Regions from separate parts of the Streptomyces sp. NPDC085931 genome, predicted to be linked through region 3. Evidence: riboswitches for the same ligand, from Rfam matches in the RefSeq annotation. Region 3 holds a riboswitch; each other region holds the start of a gene.

Region 1 (7,084 bases), on a different contig from region 3:
CCCACCCAGCCGTCATGGCGCCTCATCCTCGCACTCCGGCCCCGCGTGAACACCCCTGAGTACGGACATCGACGGGGCCGGGCACTCAACCGACCCCGTGTGAACCATGTCACAGCACGGTCCCGGCCGCGGACGTCCCGGCTTCTCGACGTTCCCGGCCCCCCGGCCGGGCCGCTTAGGGTGCTCGGCATGACGACGAACCCGGCGGCGGAGCAGGCACGGCAAGCGGACCAGGCAGATCAGGTGGACCAGGCGGATCAGGCAGATCAGGCGGATCAGGCACGGCGGATCGGCCGGCCCGCGCGGGACTACCTCTCTTCACTGTTCTCCCTGGAGGGCCGGGTCGCGGTGGTGACCGGCGGCAGCTCCGGCATCGGCCGGGCCATCGCCGGCGCCCTCGCGCACGCCGGGGCGAGCGTCGTGGTCGTGGCCCGCACGGAGTCGGCCCTGAAGGCGACGGTCGGGGAACTGACCGCCGAGGGCTGCCGCGCGGCCCCGGTCAGTGCGGACCTCGGCACGCGCGAAGGCGTGCGGACGGCCGCCGAGCGGGCGGTCGAGGCGTTCGGTGAGCCCGACATCCTCGTCAACTGCGCCGGGATCAACCTCCGTCCGCATCTGGACGAGCTCACCGAGGACGTCTGGGACGCCACGATGGCCGTCAACCTGGAGGCTCCCTTCCTGCTCGGACAGCGCTTCGGCCCCGGCATGGCGGAGCGCGGGTACGGGCGGATCCTGAACATCAGCTCGCAGCAGGCGCACCGGGCGTTCGTGCACAGCGGTGCCTACGGCGCGTCCAAGGGCGGGCTGGAGGCGCTGACCCGCTCCCAGGCCGAGGCGTGGTCGCCGCGGGGTGTCACCTGCAACGTCCTGGTGCCCGGTTTCGTCATGACGCCGCTCAACGCACGGCTGTCGTCGGACCCGGAGACGGTGGCCGGCCTCGCCGCGCGCACGCTCATCGGACGCAACGGCCTGGCCGAGGACTTCGCGGGCGCGGCCGTGTTCCTGGCGAGCCCGGCGTCGGCCTACATCACCGGGCACTCCCTCTTCGTGGACGGCGGCCTGTCCGTCCACTAGGCGAGGCTCCCGCGGCCGCCGGGCCGTCACCGGCTACCCGGCCGTCACGGCTGCCCGGCCGACACGGCTGCCCGGCCGTCACGGCCGCCCGCCGTCACGGCCGCCCGCGCGGCGGATGCGCCGACGGGCGCGGGCCGGTGCCCGGTGTCAGGCTGGGCACAGGACCTGCGAAAGGGAAGCATCGCCATGATCACCACGGAGTACGCCCCCGGTTCCCCCTGCTGGCTCGACCTCGGCGCTCCGGACGTCCGGGCCGCCGCGGCCTTCTACGGCGCCGTGCTCGGATGGGAGTACGAGTCCATGGGCGAGAGCGAGGACTTCGAAGGCGGCATGTTCCGCAAGGACGGCAAGATCGTCGCCGGCCTCGGCAGACTCACCGAGGAGGGCGCCCGCTCGGCCTGGATGCTCTACTACCAGGTCACCGACGCGGACGCGGCGGCCCAGGCCGTGCAACAGGCGGGCGGCACGGTGCGGGTGGCGCCGAGGGACCTCGACGAGTGGGGCCGGATGGCGCAGTTCAGCGACCCGCTGGGCGGCCAGTTCGCCGTCTGGCAGCCGGGGACGAGCACGGGCCTGGAACTGGTGGACCAGCCGGGTTCGCTGTCGTGGACGGAGCTGTACACGAGTGACGCCGCCGCCGCGAAGGAGTTCTACGGCGGCCTCTTCGGCTGGCAGTTCGGTGACATGCCGCTGCCGGGCGGCGGAGGCACCTACACCCTCATCACCCCCGCGGGGCTCCCCGAGGAGCGCATGCACGGCGGCCTGATGAAGGTGGACCGGGAGGCCCTCGCGCTCGCGGGCGGACGGCCGTACTGGCACCCCGTCTTCGCCGTGGACGACTGCGACGCCGCCGTGGCGAGGGTCGAGGAGAACGGCGGCAGCGTGCAGATGGGGCCGGAGGACGCGGAGGGCGTGGGCCGCCTGGCCGTCTGCCTGGACCCGGCGAACGCGGACTTCGTGCTGCTCACCCCGGCCGAGGGGTGAGGGGCCCGCGCGCCGCTTGCCTGTCGTGCGCACATGTGTCGTCCGGCGTGGCTTCCCGGATGATGCGGTCACGCAGCGCCTCCGCGCCGGCGCGGAGGGATACGTCGCGCGCGCCCCGGCTCTTGAGGGGCCGTACCGTGGGTGGTCACCGCCGCTGAGCACAATGATCATCCGGCGCCAGTATCCTGGGTCGGCTGTGGCACCCCACCAATCCCCGTGCGACCACGGGGAGTTCGGGCCGCGGCAACGAACTTCCCACCTGCATGAGACGAGGACGAGTGCTGCTAGCGGGCCGCTACCGGCTGGATGTTGAGATCGGGCGCGGTGGAATGGGGGAGGTCTGGCGGGCCTACGACGAGACGCTCGCCCGAGCGGTGGCCGTCAAGCTGCTGCTGCCCCAGGACACCGACGCCACGGCGGCCTCCCGGTTCCGCCTGGAGGCCCAGACCGCCGGGCGTCTCAACCACCCGAACCTGGTCGGCGTGCTCGACTTCGGCGAGTACGACAACCGGCTGTACCTGGTGATGGAGCTGGTCGAGGGCGACAGCCTCGCCGGGGTGCTGGCCGCGTCGGGCGCGCTCCCGGCCGGCCGGGTGGCCGACCTCGCCGCCCAGGCCGCCGCGGGGCTCGCCGCCGCGCACGGGCAGGGCATCGTGCACCGCGACATCAAGCCCGCCAACCTCCTGCTGGACCACCACGGCACCCTGAAGATCGGCGACTTCGGCATCGCCCGCTTCCTCGACGACCCCGGCGCCGCGCTCACCGCGACCGGGCAGATCGTCGGCACCGGCCTCTACCTCGCGCCGGAGCGCGCCCTGGGCAAGCCGGCCGGCCCCGCCTCCGACATGTACTCCCTGGGCTGCGTGCTCTACCAGTTGCTCAGCGGCCGCCCGCCGTTCGAGGCCGACACCGCCGTCGCGCTCCTGCACCAGCATCTCGACGCCGCCCCCGTGCCGCCCCGCGAGCTCGGCGTCGCCGGTCTGCCGCCGGCGTTCGAGAACTACCTGCTGGGGCTGCTCGCCAAGCAGCCCGAGGACCGGCCGTCGGCCCAGCAGGCCGCCGAGTGGTTCGCCGGCGGTGCCTGGCAGGGCCGGCCCGAGCCGCTGCCGGCGGCCGCGTCCCCGGCGACCTCCCCGGCGCCGTCCCCGGTCCCGGGGGCCCACGCACCGGCCGGGACCGGCGCCCCGGTCACGTACGCGCTGCCCACGGGGTCGCGCACCGCCCCGGGCGGGCGGGCCCGCCGCGCGGCGCCGCGCGGCGGGACGGGCAGCGGTCCGCAGGGCGGGCCGGGCACCCGCGCCCTGGGCGGGACGGGCAGTCGGGCGCGGGGCGGGGCGGCCAACCGTGCGCGGGGCGGCTCGGACGGCCGGTCGCGTCTGGCGGTCACGGCCGCCGCCGCGGCCCTGTTCCTCGCGGCGATGTACCTCGGCATGGTGTGGTTCGCGCCCGAGGACACCGCGACGAAGGGCACCGAACCCGACGCCTCCCCGTCCGCGAGCAGTCCGGCGGCCCCCGCGGAGCCGAGGTCCGCGGCCTCCGCCGGACCGGTGACGTCCACCGCGGGGAGCGGCGCGACGCCGGCCGCCGGCACCGTGGGCGATGTCACCCCGTCCCCCGAGGCGCCCGCCGCCCCGGGCCCGGCCGAGCCGACGCCCGGCCCGTCGAGCCCGGCACGGGAGCCGGGCGCGGGCGGCGTGGAACAGGTGGAGCAGCCGGGGCAGCGGCCTGCGCAGGTCCCGGCGGACGGCGGGGAGGACGCGGACGACGACGGTGCCGAGGGAGACGACTGAGCGGGCCTGCGCCGGTGTGCGAGCGGGCGCCCCCTCGCGCGCCCCCTGGGGCGGCTTGTCATCGCCCTTACGGCGGCCTTATTGTCACCACGCCTTGGTGAACGGGAAATCCGGTGTGATGCCGGTGCGGCCCTCGCCACTGTGAATCGGGAAGTCCGGCTCCGGCCCTCGCGGGCAGCCACTGGGTCCTCGTGACCCGGGAAGGCGGAGTCCGGGCGGTGGTACCCGTCAGCCAGGAGACCGGCCAAGGCGCGTCAACCATCCACGAGGTGCTGGAGAGGGTCTGCTGAGCCATGCACATAGCCGAGGGTTTTCTGCCTCCGGTGCACGCGGCCGCCTGGGGCGTCGCGTCGGCGCCGTTCGTCGTCCACGGAGTCCGGTCACTCACCCGTGAAGTGCGCGAGCACCCCGAGAGCACCCTGCTCCTCGGAGCCTCCGGTGCCTTCACGTTCGTCCTGTCGGCGCTGAAACTGCCGTCCGTCACCGGCAGTTGCTCGCACCCCACGGGCACCGGTCTGGGGGCCATCCTGTTCCGGCCGCCCGTGATGGCGGTGCTGGGCACCATCACCCTGCTGTTCCAGGCGCTGCTGCTGGCGCACGGCGGGCTCACCACGCTCGGCGCCAACGTCTTCTCCATGGCGATCGTCGGGCCCTGGGCCGGCTACGCCGTCTACCGGCTGCTGCGCCGCTACGGCGTGCCGCTCATGGTGACCGTGTTCTGCGGGGCGTTCGTCGCCGACCTGTCCACCTACTGCGTCACCAGCGTGCAGCTGGCGCTCGCCTTCCCCGACCCGGGCAGCGGATTCCTGGGCGCGCTCGGCAAGTTCGGGTCCATCTTCGCCGTCACCCAGCTCCCCCTCGCGGTCAGCGAAGGGCTGCTGACGGTGCTCGTGATGCGGCTGCTGGTGCAGTCCAGCAAGGGTGAACTGTCCCGGCTGGGCGTGCTGTCCGGCGCGCGCGAGGCCCGGACGGAGGCGGTGGCGCGATGAGCCGGAACACGAGGATCAACCTGCTGCTGCTGCTCGTCGTGGCCGCCCTGGCGGTGCTGCCGCTGGCCCTCGGCCTCGGCGACCACAAGGACGAGCCGTTCGCGGGCGCCGACGGCGAGGCCGAGACCGCGATCACCGAGATCGAGCCGGACTACGAGCCGTGGTTCTCCCCGCTGTACGAACCGCCGTCCGGGGAGATCGAGTCGGCCCTGTTCTCCCTCCAGGCCGCGCTCGGCGCCGGTGTCCTCGCCTACTACTTCGGCCTGCGCCGGGGACGGCGCCAGGGCGAACAGCGCGCGCTGGAGCGGGAAGCCGGGAGCGCGCCCGCCGGCGCGGCCGGGAAGCCCGCCGACGGCCGGGACTGAGCCCGGGTGCTGCCGATCGACGCGGCGGCGCACAGCAGCCGCTGGCGCCGCCGCCACCCCGTGGACAAGGCCGTGCTCGGGCTCGGTCTCACCGTGCTCGCGATCTCGCTGCCGCCCTGGCCGGGCGCGGCGCTGGTGCTGGTGACGGCCCTGGCGCTGCTGCTGGGGCCGGCGGGCGTGCCGGGCCGGCGGCTGTGGCGGGCCTACCGGGTGCCGCTGGGCTTCTGCGTCACCGGCGCGCTCCCGCTGCTGGTCCGGATCGGCGGCCCGGACGGTTTCGTCTCCCTCGCCGGTGACGGTCCCGTGCGGGCCGGGGAGTTGCTGCTGCGCACCTCGGCGGCCTCCCTGGGCGTGCTGCTGTTCGCCTTCACCACCCCCCTGTCCGATCTGCTGCCGCGGCTGGTCCGGGCCGGGGTGCCCGCGCCGGTCGTCGACGTGGCGCTGGTGACGTACCGGATGAGCTTCCTGCTGCTGGACACCGTGCGCCGCGTCCGGGAGGCCCAGGCCGCGCGGCTCGGCCACACCAGCCGGGCCGCGGAATGGCGCTCCCTGGCCGGTCTGGGCGCCACCGCGTTCGTGCGGGCCTTCGACCGTGCCGCCCGCCTGCAGGCCGGACTCGCCGGGCGCGGCTACGACGGCACCCTGCGCGTGCTGGTGCCGCAGGCCCGGGTCTCCGCCCGCTTCACGGCCGCCGGTGGTGCCCTGCTCGTGGCGCTGACCGTCCTGACCTTCGTCCTGGAAAGGCCGCTGACATGAGCGAGCCCGCCCTCGTCGCCCTGCGCGGCGCGTCCTTCGGCTACGAGGACGGCCCGCCCGTGCTCAGCGGCCTCGACTTCGACATCCGTGAGGGGCGCGCGCTGGCGCTGCTCGGCCGCAACGGCAGCGGCAAGACGACCCTGATGCGCCTGCTGAGCGGCGGACTGAGGCCGCACGAGGGCCGGCTGACGGTCGACGGGCAGCCGGTGACGTACGACCGCAAGGGCCTGACCCGGCTGCGCACGACCGTGCAGCTGGTGGTGCAGGACCCGGACGACCAGCTGTTCGCCGCCTCGGTCGAGCAGGACGTGTCGTTCGGTCCGCTCAATCTCGGCCTGGACCACGCCCGGGTGCGGGCGCGGGTGGCGGAGGCGCTCGCCGCCCTGGACATCACCGCCCTGGCCGACCGCCCCACGCACCTGCTCTCCTACGGGCAGCGCAAGCGCACGGCCATCGCGGGCGCGGTCGCCATGCGGCCCCGGGTCCTGATCCTCGACGAGCCGACGGCCGGACTCGACCCCGACGGGCAGGAACGGCTCCTCGCCACGCTCGACGGGCTCCGCGCCACCGGCACCACGGTGGTGATGGCCACCCACGACGTGGATCTCGCGCTGGCCTGGGCCGACGACGCGGCGCTGCTCACCCCGTCCGGCGTCCGCACCGGCCCCGCGCCCACGGTGCTGGCCCGCACGGACCTGCTGCGCGCGGCGGGGCTGCGGCTGCCGTGGGGCGCCGCCGCGGCCGAACTGCTGCGCGCCCAGGGGTTGCTGGCCGGCACGGACCCGGGGCCGCGCACGCCCGCCGAACTCGCCGCCCTGGCCACCGGGCGGCCGGGGGCGGCCGGGGCCCCGGGCGTGGTGTCCCGGCGCGGTCAGTCGAAGTAGGACTGGAGCGTGCCGCGGCGCCGCACGTCCAGGGTCGCGCAGTGGAACGAGCCGCCGAAGGGTGCGTAGTGCAGCAGGTCGCAGGGGATCGGCTCGAAGCCCCACTGCTCCAGGGCGCGCAGCATGCCGGTGTGGTGCCGTTCGGCGATGACCCGCTTCTCGTCGACCATGAGCACGTTCATGCTGAGCCACTTGCCGCACATCGAGGTGACCTTGAGCAGCCGCTCGTCGATCGGGTCCGG
Region 2 (7,084 bases), on a different contig from region 3:
GCGCCCGGCCCGCTGGAGATGTGGGACTGGCGGCTCATGCCCGGCGAGAGCAGCCCGTCCGACCCGCACCCCGCCGGCACGACCGAACTGCTGCACGTCACGACGGGCGAGCTGACGCTCACCGTCGACGGGGTCGAGCACCGCGTCCCCGCGGGCGCGACCGTCCACTTCGAGGCCAACGTCCCCCACACGTACGGCAACACCGGCGAGGTGCCGATGGAGATGGTCATGGCCGTCTCGGTGCCGCCCGTGCCCTGAGACACCCGGGCCGGAAGCGGGCGCGAGTTGTTAGCGTGCGGCCATGCGCGCACCCATCGGACACTTCGACGACGCCCGGCCCGCCCCCGACTGCCTCGACCAGCTCACCGGCCCCGTCGCCGAGGCCGTTCGCCACTGGCGGGGCGGCGTCCCGGCCGAGCGGATCCTCTACGTGGACACCGAGCCCGAATGGGCCGACACGGCCACCTTCGTGGAGCACTACGGCCGGGAGCTGCTGGAGAGGTCGGCGAACTGCGTGGTGGTCACCGGCAAGCGCGGCGGCGAGGCCACCCGCGCCGCCTGTGTCGTGCTGTCCACCACCCGGGTCGACGTGAACAACACCGTGCGCCGCCGGCTCGGCGCCCGCAAGGCCTCCTTCGCCCCGATGGACACGGCCACCGGCGAGACCGGCATGGAGTACGGCGGCATCACCCCGCTGGGCCTGCCGGCGGGCTGGCCCGTACTGGTGGACGCCGCCGTCGTCGACCTGCCGTACGTGTTGGTCGGCAGCGGCCGGCGGCGGGGCAAGCTCCTGGTGCCGGGCAAGGCGTTCGCGGAGCTGCCGGGCGCCGAGGTCGTGGAGGGGCTCGGAGTGGCCTGACCTACGCCGCCGTGTGGTGCGCCAGCGGCAGATGTGGGTCGCTCTCGCCGGGGACCGGCTCCGGGTCCGCGTGCACCAGGGCCGCGGTCAGGCGGGGCACCGCGTGCAGCAGCGCGTGCTCGGCGTCGACGGCGATCCGGTGGGCCTCGCGCACCGTGACGTCCCCGTCCACCACGACCGCCACCTCGGCGCGCAGCCGGTGGCCGATCCAGCGCAGCCGCAGCTCACCCACCCCGCGCACGCCGGGAACCTCGGCCAGCGCCCGCTCGGCCCGGTCGACCAGGGCCGGGTCGACGGCGTCCAGCACCCGCCGGAACACCTCCCGGGCCGCGTCCCGCAGGACCAGCGCGATCGCCGCCGTGATGGCCAGGCCGACGACCGGGTCGGCCAGGTGCAGGCCCAGGGCCGAGCCGCCGGCCCCCAGCAGCACGGCCAGGGACGTGAAGCCGTCCGTGCGGGCGTGCAGTCCGTCGGCGACCAGCGCCGCCGAACCGATCGCACGGCCCACGCGGATGCGGTAGCGGGCCACCCACTCGTTGCCCGCGAAGCCCACCAGCGCGGCCACGGCGACCGCCGGGACGTGCTCCACCGGGCGCGGGTCGAGCAGCCGGTCGACCGCGGTCCAGCCGGCGAAGACCGCCGACGCCGCGATCGTCAGCACGATCACCAGGCCTGCCAGGTCCTCGGCCCGGCCGTAGCCGTAGGTGAAGCGGCGCGTGGCCGCCCGCCGCCCCAGCACGAAGGCGATGCCGAGCGGCACGGCGGTCAGCGCGTCCGCGGTGTTGTGCACCGTGTCCCCGAGCAGCGCCACCGAACCGGAGGCGGCCACCACGAACGCCTGGGCCAGCGCCGTCGCGCCGAGCACCGCGAGCGAGACCCACAGCGCCCGCATGCCGCGCGCGGAGGACTCCAGCGCGGAGTCGACCTTGTCGGCCGTCTCGTGGGAGTGCGGGGTGAGCAGGTGCGCCAGGCGGTGGCGCAGGCCGTGCCGGCCGTCGCGCGCACGGCCGTGGACGTGGACGTGGACGTGGGCGTGTGCGTGGGCGTGCCCGTGGTCGTGGGGGCGGCTGTGCGGGTGGGAGTGCTCGTGCCGGTCGCTCACGGGGGTTCCCTTCCGGTGCGGGCGAGTGGACGCGCACGCGTCCTCGGCGCCATTATGTGCGTATGAGCGCACGCATGCACCTGTCATCTGCGCACCATGCGCATCAGCGCAGCCCCGGCGAGGAGCAGTTCGCGCTGGCCGCCGAACGGCTGGCGCTGCTCGGGGACCGGACCCGGCTCGCCCTGCTGCACGTGCTGAGCGGGGGAGAGGCCGATGTCACGACGCTCACCGAGGCGTGCGGGGCGGCCCGCCCGGCCGTCAGCCAGCACCTGGCCCGACTGCGCCTGGCCGGCCTGGTGAACACCCGCAAGGAGGGCCGCCGGGTCGTCTACTCACTCCGCGACGGCCATCTGCGCCGGCTCGTGGACGAGGCGCTGAACGTGGCGGACCACCGGATCGCCGACCGTCCCCCGCACGACTGAGTCAGGACCGCGCGGCGCGTCGTAGGACTGAGTCAGGACCGCGCGGCCGTCGCACGACCGAGTCCATAGCGCGTGGCCGTCGCACGACCGAGTCAGTATCGTGCGGCCGTCGCACGACAAGTCAGTAGCGTGCGGCCGTCCCCAGGTACTGCTCGGCGAAGGCGGCCGCCGCCGCGGGCGAGGTGAACAGGCGGCGCAGCCGGGCCAGCGTGGTGCCCGCGCGGAACGGATCACCCGCCGCCGTGCCGTGGTACACCTCGGACAGCCACTGCGAGAACTCCTGGTAGTCCCACACGCGCCGCAGACAGGCCCGGGCATAGCCGGCCAGGCCGCCGCCCTCGCCCCGGGTCAGCCGGTCCACCAGCGCGTCACCCAGCAGGAAGGCGTCGTGCAGGGCGAGGTTCATGCCCTTGGCGGCGATGGGCGCGACCAGATGGGCCGCGTCACCGGCCAGGAAGAGCCGGCCGTGCACCATCGGCTCGACCACGTAGTCGTGCATGTCCAGCACACGCTTCTCGATCAGCCGCCCCTCCGTCAGCGGCGGCGCGCCGGACGCCCCGAGCCGCTCCCGGAGCTCCGCCCAGACCCGCTCGTGCGGCCAGTTCTCCGGGTCGTCGCCCGGCGGGCACTGCAGGTAGTAGCGGGTCACCTCCGGGCTGCGCGGCATCTGGCCGGCGAACCCGCGGGCGTGACAGCCGAACAGCACGCAGTCCGCGGACGGCGGGGCCTCGGCGAGCAGGGCCAGCCAGCCGATGCCGTAGTCGTGCCGGGCGATCCGGACCCGGTCCGGGGGCAGCGACGCCCGGGTCACCCCGCGCGCCCCGTCGCACCCGGCGACGAACTCCGTGCGCACGACCTGCCGTTCGCCCGTGTCCGGGCAGGCGTACGACACCGAGGGCCGGTCGGAGTCGAGGTCGTGCAACCGTACGTCCCGGACGCCGAAGACGATCCGGCCGCCGCGCACTTCGGCGTACTCGCGGACCAGGTCCGTCACCAGCAACGGCTGCGGGTAGACGAAGTGATGGCTGCCCGTCAGCTCGCCGTAGGAGAAGCGGTAGCGCTCCCCGTCGAAGCGGAACTCGCACGCGGTGTGCAGTTCCGCCCGGTCCAGCAGATTGCGGGCGAGGCCCCGCTTCTCCAGCCCCCGTACGGCCCACTCCTCGATGACCCCGGCCCGGGGCCGCTGTTCGATGAACTTGCGCGTCTCGGTCTCCAGGACCAGGCAGTCCACCCCGGCGGCCTGCAGGATGTTGCCGACGGTCAGACCGGCGGGGCCGGCGCCCACGATGACGACCGGAACGCGTTGCGGGGCGCCGGAGTCGGCAGGCGGCGGTGGCTGGGTCATGCCGCTCATTATGGAGGCCCCCGCCCGGGGACGGGCACGTTCGGGGCGCCCGTCCGGGGAGCGCCTCAGGAACCCTGCGCGCCGCCCCGGCCGAGCCGCGGGATCTCGATCGCCGGGCAGCGGTCCATCACCATCTCCAAGCCCGCGGCCCGGGTCCGCTCGAAAGCCGCCTCGTCGACGACGCCCAGCTGGAACCAGACGCCCTCGGCGCCCTTGGCGACCGCCTCGTCCGCGACGGCTCCGGCCAGCTCGCTGTTGACGAAGACGTCCACGACGTCCACGTCGAAGGGGATGTCCGCCAGGCTCGCGTACCCCTGCTCGCCGTGCACCGGCTCGGCCTTCGGATGCACCGGCACGACCCGCTTGCCGTAGCGCTGGAGCACGGCCGCGACGCCGTACGCCGCGCGCTGCCGGTTGGACGACAGGCCCACCACGGCCCAGGTGTCGCCGAGCTCGTCGAGAATCCTGCGGACCGTTGCGTCGTCGCCGTACACCGGCGGCCTCCTCGGAACGTCGTGGCTGAACTGCTGTCCGGGCAACGACGCGGGGCGCGCGCTGATTCCCCGCGAACCGCCGTGATAGCTTGCCGAGGCCAGTCGAACCCATGTACGTGGGTCAGGGAATCCGGTGGAAATCCGGAACTGACGCGCAGCGGTGAGGGGGACGGGCGGGGCCTCGGCCACTGGACTCCGGCACGGACGTCCGGGAAGGCGCTCCGCTCCGGGTGAACCCGAGTCCGAAGACCTGCTGGCGGCCCCCGCGGCCGGTGCGCGGCGGGGGAGCACCGTACGACCGGGCTCCGCGATCGGGCCCTCGACGACTGAGGACTGGTTCCCCGTGCCCCTCGCCCCACCCGCCCGTGCCGCCGTGCTGCTCGCGGCCGGCTCCCTGCTCCTGACCGGCTGCGGCGACGCCGAGCCCGCCCCAGCGAAGGCCGCCGCGGCCACCCTCGTCAACTGCGGCCACGAGGTGCGGGTCGGCGCCCCGCCCCGGCACGCCGTCTCCCTCGACCAGGGCAGCACCGAGATCCTGCTCCCCCTCGGCCTCGCCGACCGCCTCGCGGGCACGGCCACCTGGACCGACCCCGTGCTGAAGGGACTGGAGAAGGACAACGCGCGCGTGCCGCGCATCGCCGACGGCACCCCCTCCTTCGAGCGGGTCCTGGACGCGGACCCGGACTTCGTCACCGCCTCCTTCGTCTCCACCCTCGGCCAGGGCGGCGTCGCCACACGCGAGCAGTTCGAAAAGCTCGGCGTCCCGACCTACGTCTCCCCGTCCGACTGCGCCGGCAAGGACAACTCGGGCGGCGGTGACGGCGCCCGCGACAAGGCTCTCGGCATGGACGCGGTCTACGGGGAAGTGCGCGACCTCGCGGCCGTCTTCGGCGTGAAGGAGCGCGGCGACGAGCTCGTGGCCTCCCTCCGGCAGCGGATGGAGAAGGCCACCGCGGGGGTCGACGCCTCCGACGTGACCCTCCTGTACTGGTTCGCCAACTCCGAGTCGCCCTACATGGCGGGCTGTTGCGGGGCGCCCGGCATCATCACCCGCTCCCTCGGCGCGAGGAACGTCTTCGACGACACACACCAGGAGTGGCCGCAGATCAACTGGGAGACGGTCGCCGACCGCGACCCCGACGTCCTCGTCATCGGCGACCTGACCCGCACGTCGCAGACCGCCGAGTCGGCCGCGAAGAAGATCGCCTTCCTGGAGTCCAACCCGGCCACGAAGAACATGGACGCCGTCCGGCACAAGCGGTACGTGCTGCTCAGCGGCCAGGCCATGAACCCGACCATCCGCACGGTGGAGGGCGTGGAGCGCGTCGCCGCCGGGCTGCGCCGGTTCGGCCTGGTGAAGTGACCGCCCCGGGCCTTCCGGACGCCGGGGCCCGGTCCCGCCGCGGGGCCGGGCTCGCCCTGGGCGCGGCCGGGGCTGTCGCACTCGCCGCCTCCCTCGCGATCGCCATCACCATCGGCCCCGCCGACATCGGGGTCGGTGACGTGTGGTCCGTGGTGGCCGCCCATCTCGGCCTCGGCCATTCCGGCCTGACACCGATCCGGGACGGCATCGTCTGGCAGCTGCGGCTGCCGCGCACCCTGCTCGCCGCCGTCTGCGGAGCCGGACTCGCCGTGTGCGGGGCGGTGATGCAGTCGCTGCTGCGCAACCCGCTCGCCGACCCCTTCGTGCTCGGGGTCTCCTCGGGCGCCTCCACCGGCGCGGTCCTCGTCGTCGTGCTCGGCGCGGGCGGCGGTGCCGTCTCCGTCTCCGCGGGCGCCTTCATCGGGGCGCTGGTCTCCTTCGCGCTGGTCCTGCTGCTCAGCCACACCCTGGGCGGCAGCACCGACCGGGTGGTCCTCGCCGGGGTCGCCGCCATGCAGCTGTTCTCGGCGCTCACGTCCTTCGTGGTGATGACCTCCGCCGACGCCGAGACGACCCGGGGCGTGCTGTTCTGGCTCCTGGGCTCCCTCGGCGGCGTCGGCTGGACCGACGTGTGGCTGTGCCTGGCGGTGCTGGCCGTGGCCCTGGTGGTGTGCCTCGCCTACGCCCGTACCCTCGACGCCTTCGCCTTCGGCCAGGACGCGGCGGCCGCGCTCGGGGTGTCCGTGGCCCGCACCCGCCTGGTGCTGCTGTGCGTCACGGCCCTGCTCACGGCCGCGCTGGTCAGCTCGGCCGGCGCGATCGGCTTCGTCGGGCTGGTCCTGCCGCACGCCGCCCGGGCGCTGGCCGGGCCCGGGCACGCCCGGCTGCTGCCGGTCACGGCGCTGGCCGGTGCGGTGTTCCTGGTGTGGGTGGACACGCTGGCCCGGACCGTCCTGGATCCCCGGGAGGTGCCGGTGGGCGTGGTGACCTCGCTGATCGGGGTCCCGGCGTTCGTGGCCGTGCTGTACCGGACCCGGAGGACGCGGTGAGCGGGACGGGAGCGGGAGCGGGGGCCGCCGACCGCCGGGCCGGGCGCAGCGCGGGTGAGGCGCGGGGCGAAGGGCTCGAGCGGGCCGGGCTCCCTGACGGGGTGCCAGGTGAGAGGGCTGAGCGGGATGAGAGGGCTGAGCGGGCCGGCTGTCAGGGCGACGGGCTGCGGGCCGAGCGGGTCGGGCGTCGGACCGACGGACGCCTCATCCTCGACGGTGTCGTCCTCGCGCCGGAGCCCGGCTCCACCCTCGGCGTGCTCGGCCCCAACGGCTCCGGCAAGTCCACGCTCCTGCGGCTGCTGGCCGGACTGCTCGCCCCGACCGCGGGGGTCGTCACCCTCGACGGCACACCGCTGGGCGACCTGCCCCGCCGTACCGTGGCCCGCCGCCTCGCCGTCGTCGAGCAGCAGTCGGACACCCAGGCCGACCTGACGGTGGAGGACGTCGTAC
Region 3 (7,084 bases):
CCACGGCGCCTTCCAGCCCGTAGCGCTCCACGGCCTGGGCGACCGGCCCCTCGGCCGGGCGCTTGCCCACCACGACGAGATGCGCCCCGGGGTGCTCCGCGCGCACCTTCGCCAGCGCCTCGACCAGATGCACCAGGCCCTTGAGCGGCACGTCCGCGCTGGACGTCGTCACGATCCGGCCGGGGACGACCGGCACGGACGGATCCGGCGAGAACAGGTCGGTGTCGGCGCCGATGTGCACCACGTGGATCCGGTCCGGCCGGACGCCGAGGTGGTCGACGATCTCCTGGCGGGACGTGCCGGAGACGGTGAGCACGGACGGCAGCCGCCGCGCCACCCGCTTCTGCATGCGGGTGAAGGCGTACCACCGCCGCACCGACCAGCGCCGCTGCCGGCCGTCCGCCGCGTCCAGCTCCAACTGCCGGTCCACGGTGATGGGATGGTGGATCGTGGTCACCAGGGGCGCGCCGATGTCGCCCAGCAGCCCGTAGCCGAGGGTCTGGTTGTCGTGGACGACGTCGAACGCGCCGCGGCGGGCGCGCAGATGGCGGCGGGCGCGCAGCGAGAACGTCAGCGGCTCGGGGAAGCCGCCGGTCCACATCGTCGCGACTTCCAGGGCGTCGATCCAGTCGCGGTACTCGTCGCGCCCGGGTGTGCGGAAGGGGTCCGGCTGGCGGTACAGGTCGAGGCTGGGCAGCTCGGTCAGGCGCAGGCCGTCGTAGCCCTCGTCGAGGACGGGGTAGGGCTGGGCGCCGATGACCTCGACGCGGTGGCCGAGGCGGGCCAGCTCGCGCGAGAGGTGCCGGACGTAGACGCCCTGACCACCGCAGAACGGGTTCCCTTTGTAGGTGAGGAGCGCGATGTCGAGCGGTCGCAAGCCGTCGGCAGCGGGGTCCTCCGGAGCCCCGGCCTCCCTGGCCTCAGCGGTCACTCTGGGCCCCCTTCTCCCTGCACTGTCCCGCGAGATTACGCCGGGACGCTAATCTAGAACAAGTTTCAGACTTGATCGTTCGGAGGCTCCGAATCTACCGGCAGGTAGGGGCGCTGTGACCAGTGGATCAGGTGATTCACGCCACGGCCGGCGCCGTGCCATGCTGTCTGATCACTCGTCCTCACGGACGGTCACGGACGGGACCGAGCCATGCCCGCGCAAGCCCAGGTGAACGCCGAGGTGAACAAGGTGGTCAAGCCGGCCAGGGGGGACGCCGCAGCCCCGGCCTCCGCCGCGCTGACGGAGCGGCAGGAGGCTCGCCGTCGCCGCATCCTGCACGCGAGCGCGCACCTGGCCGGCCGGGGCGGTTTCGACGCCGTGCAGATGCGTGAGGTCGCGGAGTCCTCGCAGGTGGCGCTCGGCACGCTGTACCGCTACTTCCCCTCCAAGATCCATCTGCTGGTCGCCACGATGCAGGACCAGCTGGAGCACCTGCACGGCACGCTGCGGAAGAAGCCGCCGCAGGGCGCCACGGCGGCCGAGCGGGTCGCCGAGACGCTGATGCGCGCCTTCCGCGCCCTGCAGCGCGAGCCGCACCTGGCCGACGCCATGGTGCGCGCGCTCACCTTCGCCGACCGCAGCGTGAGCCCCGAGGTCGACCAGGTCTCCCGGCAGACCACGGCGATCATCCTGGACGCGATGGGCCAGGAGGACCCGACCCCGGAGCAGTTGTCGGCGGTCCGCGTCATCGAGCACACCTGGCACTCGGCCCTGATCACCTGGCTCTCGGGCCGTGCCTCCATCGCCCAGGTCAGGGTCGACATCGAGACGGTCTGCCGTCTGATCGACCTGACGGCGCCGGACGCGCGGGGGTGACCTGCTCGTCGGGCCCTTTGGCACCCCCACGCCTGCCGGGGCCCGAGCCGGCCGGTACGTGGCGGTGTAGGTCGGATCCGGTGAACTGTCCGCCGCCGCGCGGCATTTGATGGTGTGCTGCGCCCTCTAGGATGGTCCGACGCAACGCTCGCACCGGGAGAGATGCCATGGGCACCGAAGAGGCCGCATCCGTCACGACCGGGGGCGGGGCGCTGGACGCCCGGTCGGCCGGGCCCATGGTGCCGCGGCTGGTGCTGGGCGCCCGGCTGCGGCGCCTGCGCGAGGAGCGGGGCATCGGCCGCGCGGACGCCGGGGAGGCCATCCGCTCCTCCTCGTCGAAGATCAGCCGCATGGAGGCCGGGCGCCACGGCTTCAAACTGCGCGACGTCGCCGACCTGCTCACCCTCTACGGCGTCACCGACGAGGCCGAGCGCGCCACCCTGCTGGCCCTGGCCGAGCAGGCCAACACCCCGGCCTGGTGGCGCTATTACAGCGATGTCGTGCCCCCGTGGATGCAGACCTACCTCGGGGCCGAGCAGGCGGCGACCCTGGTCCGCTGCTACCAGGTGCAGCGCGTGCCCGGTCTGCTGCAGACCCCCGACTACGCCCGCGCCTCCCTGCGGGTCGCCCACCCCGACGCCGGACCGGCGGAGATCGAGCGCCGGGTCGCGCTGCGGATGACCCGCCGGCGCATCCTGTACCGGCAGCCGCCGACCCGGCTGTGGGCCGTGCTCGACGAGGCGGCGCTGCGCCGTCCGGTGGGCGGGATCCGGGTGATGCGCGCCCAGCTCAGGCAGCTCATCGAGGCCTGCCGGCTGCCGCAGGTGACGCTGCAGATCCTGCCGTTCACCTCCGGCGGGCACGCGGCCGAGGGCGGCCCGGTGACCATCCTGCGCCTGCCCGGCGGGCAACTGCCGGACATGGTCTACGTGGAGAAGCTCACCACCGCCCTGTACCCGGACAAGCCCGGGGAGATCGAGCGCTATTGGGACGCCATGAACCGGCTGGTGGTCGAAGCCGAGTCACCGGACGAGACTCCGACCATCCTGCACCGCGTGCTCCAGGAGACCTGACGGCCGGCGGACCGCCCGGCGGCCGCGACGCCGGGGCGGCCGCTCAGGCCTTGCGGGCCACTCCGCCGTACTGGTGCACCTCGGCGGGCAGCCCCAGGGCCGCCGCGTCGGGGCGCCAGCGGGAGCAGGACGTCACGCCCGGTTCGAGCAGGTCCAGTCCGTCGAAGTGGCGCGCGATCTGCTCCGGGCTGCGCAGGATGTAGGGGACCGAGCCGCCCTCGTTGTACTGATGGATGGCCCGGACGTACTCCTCGCTGGTGTCGGTGGAGTCGTAACTCACGAGGAAGCTGCCGGAGGGCAGGGCGTCCACCAGCTGCCGCACGATCGAGCGGGCCTCGTCATGGTCCTCGATGTGGCCCAGGATGCCCATGAGCATCAGCGCGACGGGCCGGTCGAAGTCCAGGGTCTTGCCGGCTTCCCGGATGATCGTCTCCGGCCGGCGCAGGTCGGCGTCGACGTAGTTGGTGACGCCCTCCGGGGTGCTGGTGAGCAGCGCGCGGGCGTGGGCGAGGACCAGCGGGTCGTTGTCGACGTAGACGATCCGGCTCTCCGGGGCGACGCTCTGGGCGATCTGGTGGGTGTTGTCCACGTTGGGCAGTCCGGTGCCGATGTCCAGGAACTGCCGGATGCCCTCCTCGGCGGCGAGATGGCGGACGGCGCGGGCGAGGAAGTAGCGGGCGGCGCGGGCGCCGGTCTCGATGCCGGGGAAGATCTCCCGGAACGCGTCACCGGCGACGCGGTCGACCTCGTAGTTGTCCTTGCCGCCCAGCCAGTAGTTCCAGATCCGGGCCGAGTGCGGCACCGAGGTGTCGATCTTGTCGAACGGCTCCTGCGCGGAGTTCTCCACCTGCTCGGTCATGGACGCTCCTGCCTGTGGTCGGGAAGCCCCACGTTAGCCGGTCCACACCGCTGGGCGGATCAACTCCACTGCTGTTCACAGGAGTTAGCTGCCCGGCGGACCTGCTGCGGACGCCGCCATCGGGCGGTTCGCTACGGGCGGGTACAGTGAGCGGGTCGTCATCACACCGTACGGGGGGAAGCCGGTGCAATTCCGGCGCTGACCTTCGCAACCGTGAACCGCCACCCCACCAGGCGGTGAGCCGGATCGCCCCGTCACGGTTCGTGACCGGCTCACGTGCCCGGCAGCCCGCCGGCGCACGGCACCGTCGAGGTATACGGAGCCGAGCCGCCGGGGTGTCCCGTGCCGCCCGGCTCCCTCACAGGGAGAGGCACCCGCCGATCATGAACGTTCGCCGCAGCGCCGCGGTCCTGGCCGCCGTCGCCGTGATCGGCGCCGCCACCCCGGCCGCCGCCGACCCGTCCCCCTCGCCGTCCCGGGCGCTCCCCTCCGCCCTGTACGGCGACTCCGACCCGAAGTACGACGGCGTGTGGCGCCAGTCGCTCGCGCTGCTCGCGCAGGACACGGCCGGGGTGAAGCCGGCCGCGAAGTCCGTGCAGTGGCTGGTGCGCCAGCAGTGCGCGGACGGCGGCTTCGCCGCCTACCGCCCCGACCCCGCCGCCGCCTGCGACGACAGGACACCGCTCGACACCAACGCCACCTCCGCCGCCGTGCAGGCCCTGGCCGCGCTGGGCGGGCACGACGACGTCACCGGCAAGGCCGTCGGCTGGCTGAAGTCCGTGCAGAACAAGGACGGCGGCTGGGGCTACGCGCCCGGCGGCGCCAGCGACACCAACTCCACCTCGGTCGTCATCGGCGCGCTCGCGGCCGCGGGCGAGGAGCCGGGCCGGGTGGAGAAGGGCGGCCGGTCGCCCTACGACGCGCTGCTGAAGCTCGCGCTCCCCTGCGACGGGGACGGCGCCGGGGCGTTCGCGTTCCAGCCGGACAAGAAGGGCAAGCTGGTCGCCAACGCGGACGCCACGGCGGCCGGGGTGCTCGGCGCGCTGGGCCAGGGCATGGTGGTGAAGCCCGGCGAGAAGAAGTCCGGCGCGGGCTGCGCCGAGCCGCGCACGCCGGAGCGGGCGGCGGCGAACGGGGCCGCGTACCTCGCCTCCGCCCTCGGCGAGGACGACGACCACCTGATGTCGGCCCTGGCCGGAGCCGAGCCCCAGCCCGACTACGGCAACACCGCCGACGCGGTCGTCGCGCTCGCCGCGCGGGGCGACCGCGAGCAGGCGGTCGAGTCCGTGCGGTGGCTGGCGAAGCACTCCGCGACCTGGGCCGCGCAGAGCGGCCCGGCCGCCTACGCGCAGCTGATCTTCGCCGCCCACGCGACGGGCACGGACCCGCGCGACTTCGGCGGCGCCGACCTGGTGAAGCAGCTGAACGCGACGGGCCCGGCCCCGCAGTCCGCCGCGAAGTCCGGCGCGAAGGCCGCCGATGAGGACGAGGACTCCGGCTCCGTGTTCGGCGTGTGGTGGTACGTCGGCGTCTGCCTCGTGGCGGGCATCGGCATCGGGTTCCTGTTCACCGGCCGCCGGAAGCAGCAGCCGTGATCCGGCGGGCCGTTGTCCTCGTCCTGGCCGCGCTCCTGCTGGTCGTGGGCGCGGGTCAGGCGGCGCAGGCCACGGGCTACCGCTACTGGTCGTTCTGGGAGCGCGAGGGCGACCGCTGGGTCTACGCCACCCAGGGCCCGTCCACGGCCCGCCCCTCGGACGGTGCCGTCCAGGGCTTCCGCTTCGCGGTGAGCGAGGACTCCGCCGACGCGGCCCGGCCGCGCGGCCGAGCCGGTTTCGCGGAGATCTGCGCGAGGACACCCGCCCGGGACGGCACCAAACGCGTCGCCCTGGTCCTGGACTTCGGCACCCCCGCGGACGCCCCCGAGGGCGAGGAACCGCCCGCCGCGCGCACGGCCTGCGCCCGGGTCTCCCCCGAGGCGACGACCGCGCAGGCCCTGGCCGCGGTGGCCGGGCCGCTGCGCTACGACACCAACGCCCTGCTGTGCGCGATCGCCGGCTACCCGGAGCGGGGCTGCGGCGAGCCGGTCGCGCAGCGGAAGAAGGGCCCGGCGGCCGGGGAGCGGGAGCAGCCGGACGACGGCCCGTCCCTCGGCCTGGTGGCGGGCGTCGGCGTGGTGGTGCTCCTGGGCGGGGCGGCCCTCTGGCAGGCGCGCCGGCGTGGGTAGCTCGCTCCACCCCGGCGCCTGGTGGCTGTGGGCCCTGGCCCTCGGCACCGCGGCCACCCGCACCACCAACCCGCTGCTGCTCGCCCTGCTCGTCGCCGTCTCCGCGTACGTCGTGGCCACGCGCCGCCCGGACACCCCCTGGTCCCGCTCCTACGGCGCGTTCGTGAAACTCGGCCTGGCCGTGCTGCTGATCCGGCTGTGCTTCGCGGTGCTGCTCGGCTCCCCCATTCCGGGTACGCACACCCTGTTCACCCTGCCCGAGGTCGCGCTGCCCGTCTGGGCGCAGGGCATCCGCCTCGGCGGCGCGGTCACCGCGGAGGCCGTGGTCTTCGCCCTGTACGACGGCCTGAAACTGGCCACCCTGCTGATCTGCGTGGGCGCCGCGAACGCCCTGGCCAACCCCTCGCGTCTGCTGAAGTCCCTCCCGGGCGCGCTGTACGAGACGGGCGTCGCGGTGGTCGTGGCCCTCACCTTCGCCCCGAACCTCATCGCCGACGTCCAGCGCCTGCGCGCCGCCCGCCGGCTGCGCGGCCGCCCCGACAAGGGCGTCCGGGGCCTGCTGCAGGTGGGCCTGCCCGTCCTGGAGGGCGCCCTGGAACGCTCGGTCTCCCTCGCCGCGGCGATGGACGCCCGCGGTTACGGCCGTTCGGCCCGGGTGCCCGCAGCGGTACGCCGGACCACCGCCGCCCTCACCCTCGGCGGCCTGCTCGGCGTCTGCGCGGGAACGTACGGGCTGCTCACGGCCGAGGGCGGCACCTACGGTGTGCCCGTGCTCCTGGCCGGTGCCGTCGCCGCCCTCGCGGGACTCAGGCTGGGCGGCCGCCGCTCTCTGCGCACCCGCTACCGCCCGGACCGCTGGGACGTGCGCGCCTGGCTGGTCGTCGCCTCGGGCGTGGCGGTCGCGGTCCTGCTCACGCTCGCCTCCGTGCGCGATCCCGCCGCCCTGCACCCCGGCGTGGTCCCGCTCGTGGCGCCGGTTCTTCCCCTCTGGCCGGCGGCGGCCGTCCTGCTCGGCCTGCTGCCCGCGTTCGCCGCCCCCGATCCCAAGGAGCCGTCGTGATCCGCTTCGAGGACGTGTCCGTCACGTACGACGGGGCCGCCGCGCCGACCGTCCGGGGTAT
Region 4 (7,084 bases), on a different contig from region 3:
CGCGCCGGGCGGTACGGGACACGGAACTCGGCGGATACCGCATTCCGGCCGGAGCGGACATCGTCTACAGTCCGTACGCCATCCAGCGCGACGCCAAGTCGTACGAGCGGAATCTGGAGTTCGACCCGGACCGCTGGCTGCCGGAGCGGGCCAAGGCGATCCCGAAGCACGCGATGAGCCCGTTCAGCACGGGCAACCGCAAGTGCCCGAGCGACCATTTCTCGATGGCACAGCTGACGCTGATCACGGCGGCGCTGGCCACCAAGTACCGCTTCGAGCAGGTGGCGGGCTCGAACGACAGCACACGCGTCGGCATCACGCTGCGGCCGCACGACCTGCGGGTGCGGCCGGTGGCGAGGTGAGGCCTTCCGTCCTCAGGCCGCCTCGGTGCCCCTGAAGGTGCGCCGGTAGGCGTTCGGCGTGGTCCCGACCGCCCGGACGAAGTGGTGGCGCAGCGTGGCCGCGTTGCCGAACCCCGTCCGGCCGGCGATCGCGTCCATCGTCTCGTCCGTCGCCTCCAGCAGCCGCTGGGCCAGCAGCACCCGCTGGCGCAGCACCCAGCGGTAGGGAGTCGTACCCGTCTCCTGCTGGAAGCGGCGGGCGAACGTGCGCGGGGACATGTGGGCGTGGGCGGCGAGCTGCTCGACGGTCACCTCCTCGTCGAGGTGGCGCTCCATCCACGCCAGCACCTCGCCGATCGTGTCGGCCTCCGGGTGCGGCAGCGGGCGCTCGATGTACTGGGCCTGGCCGCCGTCGCGATGCGGCGGCACCACCATCCGCCGGGCGATCTTGTTGGCGACCTCGGAGCCCTGCTCCTTGCGGACCAGGTGGAGGCAGGCGTCGATGCCGGCGGCGGTGCCCGCGGAGGTGATCACCGGGTCCTCGTCGACGTAGAGCACGTCCGGCTCGACGGCCACCCGCGGGTAGCGCAGGGCCAGCTCGCGGGCGTGCTTCCAGTGCACCGTGCAGCGCCGGTCGTCCAGCAGGCCGGCAGCGGCCAGCACGAAGACGCCGGAGCAGACGCTGAGCACCCGGGCGCCGCGGTCCACGGCGCGGCGCAGGGCGTCCAGCAGCTCCGGCGGGAAGGTGCGCGTGGAGTAGCCGTCCCCGGCCGGGACGGCGATGAGGTCGGCCGTCTCCAGCCGCTCCAGGCCGTGCTCGACCTGGAGTGACAAGCCCGAGGCCATGCGCAGGGCGGGGCCCTCGGCCGAGGCGACGGCGAAGTCGTACACCGGCAGGCCGTCGTCGCTGCGGTCGGTGCCGAAGACCTCGCACACCACGCCGAGTTCGAAGGGGGTCACACCGTCGAGCAGGGCGACGGCCACGTTCTGCAGCATGCGTCCAGTGTGCCGCACCGTTGGCAGTAATTCGAGGGTCTGCGGCAGTACTGCCACTGACGGTAAGGACCATTCGGAGCGACAGTGGTGTCCATGGACACGAACCAGACTCAGACACTCATCGCCATGGTCTTCGTACTCGGGACGCTGGTCCTCCTGGTCCTCCCGTCCGTGCTCGGCCTGATGCACGACAGGCGCATCGACCGGCAGATCCGGGAGGCCCAGGAGGCCCGCGGGGACGCTCCGGCTCAGAAGTCCTCGTCCAGGTCGACGGTGCCCTCCACCGCCACCTGGTACGCGGAGGGCCGCCGCTCGAAGAAGTTGGTCAGCTCCTGAACCCCCTGCAGCTCCATGAAGGAGAAGGGGTTCTCCGAGCCGTACACCGGAGCGAAGCCCAGGCGGGTCAGCCGCTGGTCGGCGACGCACTCCAGGTACTGCCGCATCGACTCGGTGTTCATGCCCGGCAGGCCGTCACCGCACAGGTCGCGCGCGAACTGCAGCTCGGCCTCGACGGCCTCCCGGAGCATGTCCGTCACCTCCTGCCGGAGCCGGTCGTCGAACAGCTCCGGCTCCTCCTTGCGGACGGTGTCGACCACGTCGAACGCGAACGACATGTGCATCGTCTCGTCGCGGAACACCCAGTTGGTGCCGGTGGCCAGGCCGTGCAGCAGGCCGCGGCTGCGGAACCAGTAGACGTAGGCGAAGGCGCCGTAGAAGAACAGGCCCTCGATGCAGGCCGCGAAGCAGATCAGGTTGAGCAGGAAGCGGCGGCGGTCCGCCTGTGACTCCAGCCGGTCCAGCTTCTCGACCGAGTCCATCCACCTGAAGCAGAACTCCGCCTTCTCGCGGATGGACGGGATGTTCTCCACCGCCGCGAAGGCCGCCGCCCGGTCCTCCGGGTCGGGCAGGTAGGTGTCGAGCAGCGTCAGGTAGAACTGGACGTGCACGGCCTCCTCGAAGAGCTGACGGCTCAGATAGAGCCGCGCCTCGGGGGAGTTGATGTGCTTGTACAGCGTCAGCACCAGGTTGTTCGCGACGATCGAGTCGCCCGTCGCGAAGAACGCCACCAGCCGGCCGATGAGGTGCTGCTCCTCGGGGGAGAGCCTGCCGAGGTCGGCGACGTCCGAGTGGAGGTCGACCTCCTCCACGGTCCAGGTGTTCTTGATGGCGTCCCGGTAGCGCTCGTAGAAGTCCGGGTAGCGCATCGGGCGCAGCGTCAGCTCGAAGCCGGGGTCGAGAAGGTTCTGGGTGCTCATTACTGGCAGGCCTCGCAGGACTCGGGGTTTTCCAGGGAGCAGGCGACCGCTTCGGGGTCCGGGGTGGCCTGCACGGGGACGGTGGCGCGGGCGGCGCGGGCGATCCGGGTCGCCGGGCGCGAGCGCAGGTAGTACGTGGTCTTCAGCCCGGACTTCCAGGCGTAGGCGTACATCGAGGAGAGCTTTCCGATGGTCGGCGTCTCCAGGAAGAGGTTCAGGGACTGGGACTGGTCCAGGAAGGGGGTCCTGGCCGCCGCCATGTCGATCAGGCCGCGCTGCGGGATCTCCCAGGCCGTGCGGTAGAGCGCGCGGACGTCCTCGGGGATCCAGGCGAAGTCCTGCACCGAGCCGTTGGCCTCGCGCAGGGCCTCGCGGGTGCGGGCGTCCCACACGCCGAGCCGCTTCAGCTCCTCCACCAGGTAGGAGTTGACCTGGAGGAACTCGCCCGAGAGCGTCTCGCGCTTGAACAGGTTGGACACCTGCGGCTCGATGCACTCGTAGACGCCCGCGATGGAGGCGATGGTGGCCGTGGGCGCGATGGCCAGGAGCAGCGCGTTGCGCAGGCCGGTCGTGGCGATCCGCTCGCGCAGGGCCGCCCAGCGCTCCGGCCAGGTCAGCTCCACGTCGTAGTGGTCGGGGTGCAGCACGCCCCGGGCCGTGCGGGTCTTCTCCCACGCGGGCAGCGGGCCGCTGCGCTCGGCCAGGTCGGCGGAGGCCTCGTAGGCGGCGAGCATGATCCGCTCGGCGATCCGGGTGGACAGGGCCTTCGCCTCGGGCGAGTCGAAGGGCAGGCGCAGCTGGAAGAAGACGTCCTGCAGGCCCATCGCGCCGAGGCCGACCGGGCGCCAGCGGGCGTTGGAGCGGCCCGCCTGCTCGGTCGGGTAGAAGTTGATGTCGACGACCCGGTCGAGGAACGTCACGGCCGTGCGGACGGTCGCGTCCAGCCGCTCCCAGTCGATGTCCCCGTCGGCCACGAACGCGCCGAGGTTGACCGAGCCCAGGTTGCAGACTGCCGTCTCCCCGTCGCTGGTGACCTCCAGGATCTCCGTGCAGAGGTTGGAGGAGTGCACCACGTGGCCCGGCTCGGCGGTCTGGTTGGCGGTGCGGTTGGCGGCGTCCTTGAAGGTCATCCAGCCGTTGCCGGTCTGCGCCAGGGTGCGCATCATCCGGCCGTACAGCTCGCGCGCGGGCAGCGTCTTGCGCGCCAGGCCCTTCGCCTCGGCGGCCCGGTAGGCGGCGTCGAACTCCTCGCCCCACAGGTCCACCAGCTCGGGCACGTCCGCGGGGGAGAACAGCGACCACTGCGCGTCGGCGTTCACCCGCCGCATGAACTCGTCCGGCACCCAGTGCGCCAGGTTCAGGTTGTGCGTACGGCGGGCGTCCTCGCCGGTGTTGTCGCGCAGCTCCAGGAACTCCTCGATGTCGGAGTGCCACGTCTCCAGGTAGACCGCGGCGGCGCCCTTGCGGCGGCCGCCCTGGTTCACCGCGGCGACCGAGGCGTCGAGGGTCTTCAGGAACGGCACGATCCCGTTGGAGTGGCCGTTGGTGCCGCGGATCAGCGAACCCCGGGCCCGGACGCGGGAGTAGGCGATGCCGATGCCGCCGGCGTGCTTCGACAGGCGGGCGACCTGGTGGTAGCGGTCGTAGATGGAGTCCAGCTCGTCCTTGGGGGAGTCGAGGAGGTAGCAGGACGACATCTGGGGGTGCCGGGTGCCGGAGTTGAAGAGCGTGGGGGAGGAGGGGAGGTAGTCGAGGCGGCTCATCAGCCGGTAGAGCGCCGCGACCTCGTCCACCGCCCGTGCGGTGTCGTCCTCGGCGAGGCCGCTCGCCACGCGCAGCATGAAGTGCTGGGGCGTCTCGATCACCTTGCGGGTGATGGGGTGGCGCAGCAGGTAGCGGCTGTGCAGCGTGCGCAGGCCGAAGTAGCCGAAGCGGTCGTCGGCGGCGGTGTCGATCAGGGCGTCCAGCCGGGCCGCGTGGAGCCGGACGAAGTCGGCGGTGCGGTCGGCGATGAGCCCCTCGCGGTGGCCGACGGCGACCGACTCCGTGAAGGACGTGACGCCCTGGGAGGCGGCCTCGGCGCGGATGGAGACGGTCAGCAGCCGGGCGGCCAGCCGGGAGTAGGCGGGGTCCTCGGAGATGAGACCGGCGGCCGCCTCGGTCGCCAGCTCGCGCAACTCCGTCTCGTCCGCCCGCGCGGACCGGCCGCGCAGGGCGGCGGCGGCGACCCGGCCCGGGTCGGCGTCGGGGAGGTCGGCGGTCAGCTCGGTGAGGGTCCGCAACAGGGCGGCACCGGAGGCGTCGTGCGCTTCTTCCGCGGTTTCGTCGGCGGCTGAGACCGGATCGGCTGGCGCGATGGTCACGTGGGGCTCTCCCTCGCTCGGCACGGGGCCTCGTCGAGGGCAGGGGGCAGCACACGAGCGCACGCGGCGTCGCGTCCACCGGCCCATTCCACGAGGCCCGGACGTCAGGCACACCGGCCGGGTGGCCGGGTGCGCCGTCGGCAGGTCCTCGGACTGACGCCCATGCGCCTATAAGGGCATGGGTACACCGTTGCGGGACAGTTCCGGATTCGCACCGGATTCCCCTGCGGCGACAGCGAGCATGAGCATACATCTTGTGCCGGGTTCGGAGACCACCCCCAGATGTTGTGTCGCACTGGTTTCAGAGGGTCAGCCGGCGGGTGTGCAGAGTGATCTTCACCGCGATCTTCACCGGGCGTGGCACCGGCGCCGGGCGAGGGACCGCGGGCGAACGACGGCGGGCCGCCGCGAGGTGTCTCACGGCGGCCCGCTGCGGGTCGTTCGTCGTGCGGGGCGCGGTGCCGGGCGCCCCGGAGGTCAGTGCGAGGAACCGGCCGTGGCCGGCGGCAGCTCCACCTGCACCCCCGGGTCGCCCGCGTCCGCCGTGTAGTCCTCCGGCTTGGTCTCGTCGATGCCGTCGGGGGCCTTCAGGGCCTTGAGGACGAACGTCAGGACCACCGTCACCACCACGTTCAGCACGAACGCCGTGAGGCCGATGTAGCCGATCTCGCCGATGCCGGGGATCTCCTTGGAGGACCCGCCGAAGTGCTTCTGCGTGGGCGAGGCGACGCCGTACGCGGCGACCGTGCCGTAGACCATGCCGACCGCCCAGCCCGCGAGCAGCGCCCAGCGGTGGAACCAGCGGGTGAACAGGCCGCCGACCAGGGCCGGGAAGGTCTGCAGGATCCAGATGCCGCCCAGCAGCTGGAAGTTGATGGCGACCGTCTTGTCCATGGTGAGGACGAAGGCCAGCGCGCCCACCTTCACCAGCAGGGACACCAGCTTGGAGACCTTGGTCTCCTGCTCGGGCGTCGCGTCCGGCTTGATGAAGTCCTTGTAGATGTTGCGCGTGAAGAGGTTCGCGGCCGCGATGGACATGATGGCCGCCGGCACCAGCGCGCCGATGCCGATCGCCGCGAACGCCACGCCCGCGAACCAGTCCGGGAACATCGTCTCGAACAGCTGCGGAATCGCCAGCTGCCCGTTCTGCACCTTGATGCCGGCCGCGATCGCCATGAACCCGAGCAGCGCCAGCAGACCCAGCATCAGCGAGTACAGCGGCAGGATCGTGGTGTTGCGGCGGATCACCTCACGGCTCTTGGAGGACAGCGTCGCCGTGATGGAGTGCGGGTACATGAACAGCGCCAGGGCGGAGCCCAGCGCCAGCGTGGCGTACGTCCACTGGCCCGTCTCCGGCGGCGTCAGCGCACCGCGCGGCGCACCCGTCGCCGGGTTGGTCTGGCTGAACGCGTCGCCCGCCTTGGCGAAGATGTCGTCGAAACCGCCCAGCTTGATCGGGATGTAGATGATCGCCACCGCGATGACGATGTAGATCAGCGTGTCCTTCACGAACGCGATCAGCGCGGGCGCCCGCAGACCCGACGAGTACGTGTAGGCCGCCAGCACGCCGAAGGCGATCAGCAGCGGCAGGTCCTTGATGAACCAGTTGGTGTCCTCGCCGCCGCCGACGCCCATCACGTCCAGCACGGCCTGGATGCCGACCAGCTGGAGCGCGATGTACGGCATCGTCGCCAGGATGCCGGTCAGCGCCACGGCCAGGGACAGCCCCTTGGAGCCGAAGCGGCCGCGCACAAAGTCGGAGGTCGTCACGTAGCCGTGCTTGTGGGAGACCGACCACAGGCGCGGCAGGAACGTGAAGATCAGCGGGTAGACCAGGATCGTGTAGGGCACCGCGAAGAAGCCCGCCGCGCCCGCCGCGTAGATCGCCGCCGGCACGGCCACGAAGGTGTACGCCGTGTACAGGTCACCGCCGAGCAGGAACCAGGTGATCCAGGTGCCGAACGAGCGGCCGCCGAGGCCCCACTCGTCCAGGCTGTGCTCGTTCTCGGCCTTACGCCAGCGCGCGGCCAGGAAGCCCATGACCGTGACGGCCAGGAAGAAGAAGATGAAGACGGCGAGTGCGACGCCGTTCACGCCGTCCTTCACTGCGACGCACCGCCCTTCGAGG

The links. A riboswitch is a leader RNA that binds a small molecule or an ion and turns the genes downstream of it on or off. The one in region 3 is predicted to bind cobalamin.
Region 1: another riboswitch for cobalamin. It lies ahead of ACIGAN_RS15150 (energy-coupling factor ABC transporter permease); the one in region 3 lies ahead of ACIGAN_RS22610 (prenyltransferase/squalene oxidase repeat-containing protein).
Region 2: another riboswitch for cobalamin. It lies ahead of ACIGAN_RS24365 (ABC transporter substrate-binding protein); the one in region 3 lies ahead of ACIGAN_RS22610 (prenyltransferase/squalene oxidase repeat-containing protein).
Region 4: another riboswitch for cobalamin. It lies ahead of ACIGAN_RS11675 (ribonucleoside-diphosphate reductase subunit alpha); the one in region 3 lies ahead of ACIGAN_RS22610 (prenyltransferase/squalene oxidase repeat-containing protein).

Annotation. Positions count from the first base shown of each region.
Region 1 is NZ_JBITSK010000006.1:391,269-398,352, reverse strand. It holds gene ACIGAN_RS15170 (hypothetical protein) at 1-16, opposite strand, end outside; gene ACIGAN_RS15165 (SDR family NAD(P)-dependent oxidoreductase) at 190-1,074, shown strand; gene ACIGAN_RS15160 (VOC family protein) at 1,261-2,058, shown strand; gene ACIGAN_RS15155 (serine/threonine-protein kinase) at 2,322-3,848, shown strand; cobalamin riboswitch at 3,927-4,112, shown strand; gene ACIGAN_RS15150 (energy-coupling factor ABC transporter permease) at 4,142-4,837, shown strand; gene ACIGAN_RS15145 (energy-coupling factor ABC transporter substrate-binding protein) at 4,834-5,202, shown strand; gene cbiQ (cobalt ECF transporter T component CbiQ) at 5,209-5,958, shown strand; gene ACIGAN_RS15135 (ATP-binding cassette domain-containing protein) at 5,955-6,842, shown strand; gene ACIGAN_RS15130 (amidinotransferase) at 6,830-7,084, opposite strand, start outside.
Region 2 is NZ_JBITSK010000012.1:3,058-10,141, forward strand. It holds gene ACIGAN_RS24335 (helix-turn-helix domain-containing protein) at 1-258, shown strand, start outside; gene ACIGAN_RS24340 (YbaK/EbsC family protein) at 302-859, shown strand; gene ACIGAN_RS24345 (cation diffusion facilitator family transporter) at 861-1,961, opposite strand; gene ACIGAN_RS24350 (ArsR/SmtB family transcription factor) at 2,024-2,383, shown strand; gene ACIGAN_RS24355 (4-hydroxybenzoate 3-monooxygenase) at 2,505-3,728, opposite strand; gene ACIGAN_RS24360 (CoA-binding protein) at 3,794-4,222, opposite strand; cobalamin riboswitch at 4,305-4,495, shown strand; gene ACIGAN_RS24365 (ABC transporter substrate-binding protein) at 4,566-5,585, shown strand; gene ACIGAN_RS24370 (FecCD family ABC transporter permease) at 5,582-6,634, shown strand; gene ACIGAN_RS24375 (ABC transporter ATP-binding protein) at 6,736-7,084, shown strand, end outside.
Region 3 is NZ_JBITSK010000010.1:186,583-193,666, forward strand. It holds gene ACIGAN_RS22590 (glycosyltransferase family 4 protein) at 1-931, opposite strand, end outside; gene ACIGAN_RS22595 (TetR family transcriptional regulator) at 1,142-1,807, shown strand; gene ACIGAN_RS22600 (DUF5753 domain-containing protein) at 1,975-2,880, shown strand; gene ACIGAN_RS22605 (SAM-dependent methyltransferase) at 2,924-3,739, opposite strand; cobalamin riboswitch at 3,871-4,012, shown strand; gene ACIGAN_RS22610 (prenyltransferase/squalene oxidase repeat-containing protein) at 4,123-5,334, shown strand; gene ACIGAN_RS22615 (SCO2322 family protein) at 5,331-5,963, shown strand; gene ACIGAN_RS22620 (CbiQ family ECF transporter T component) at 5,956-7,023, shown strand; gene ACIGAN_RS22625 (ABC transporter ATP-binding protein) at 7,020-7,084, shown strand, end outside.
Region 4 is NZ_JBITSK010000005.1:103,791-110,874, forward strand. It holds gene ACIGAN_RS11655 (bifunctional albaflavenone monooxygenase/terpene synthase) at 1-362, shown strand, start outside; gene ACIGAN_RS11660 (GlxA family transcriptional regulator) at 375-1,337, opposite strand; gene ACIGAN_RS11665 (hypothetical protein) at 1,431-1,673, shown strand; gene ACIGAN_RS11670 (ribonucleotide-diphosphate reductase subunit beta) at 1,586-2,593, opposite strand; gene ACIGAN_RS11675 (ribonucleoside-diphosphate reductase subunit alpha) at 2,593-4,956, opposite strand; cobalamin riboswitch at 5,078-5,248, opposite strand; gene mctP (monocarboxylate uptake permease MctP) at 5,434-7,062, opposite strand; gene ACIGAN_RS11685 (DUF3311 domain-containing protein) at 7,059-7,084, opposite strand, start outside.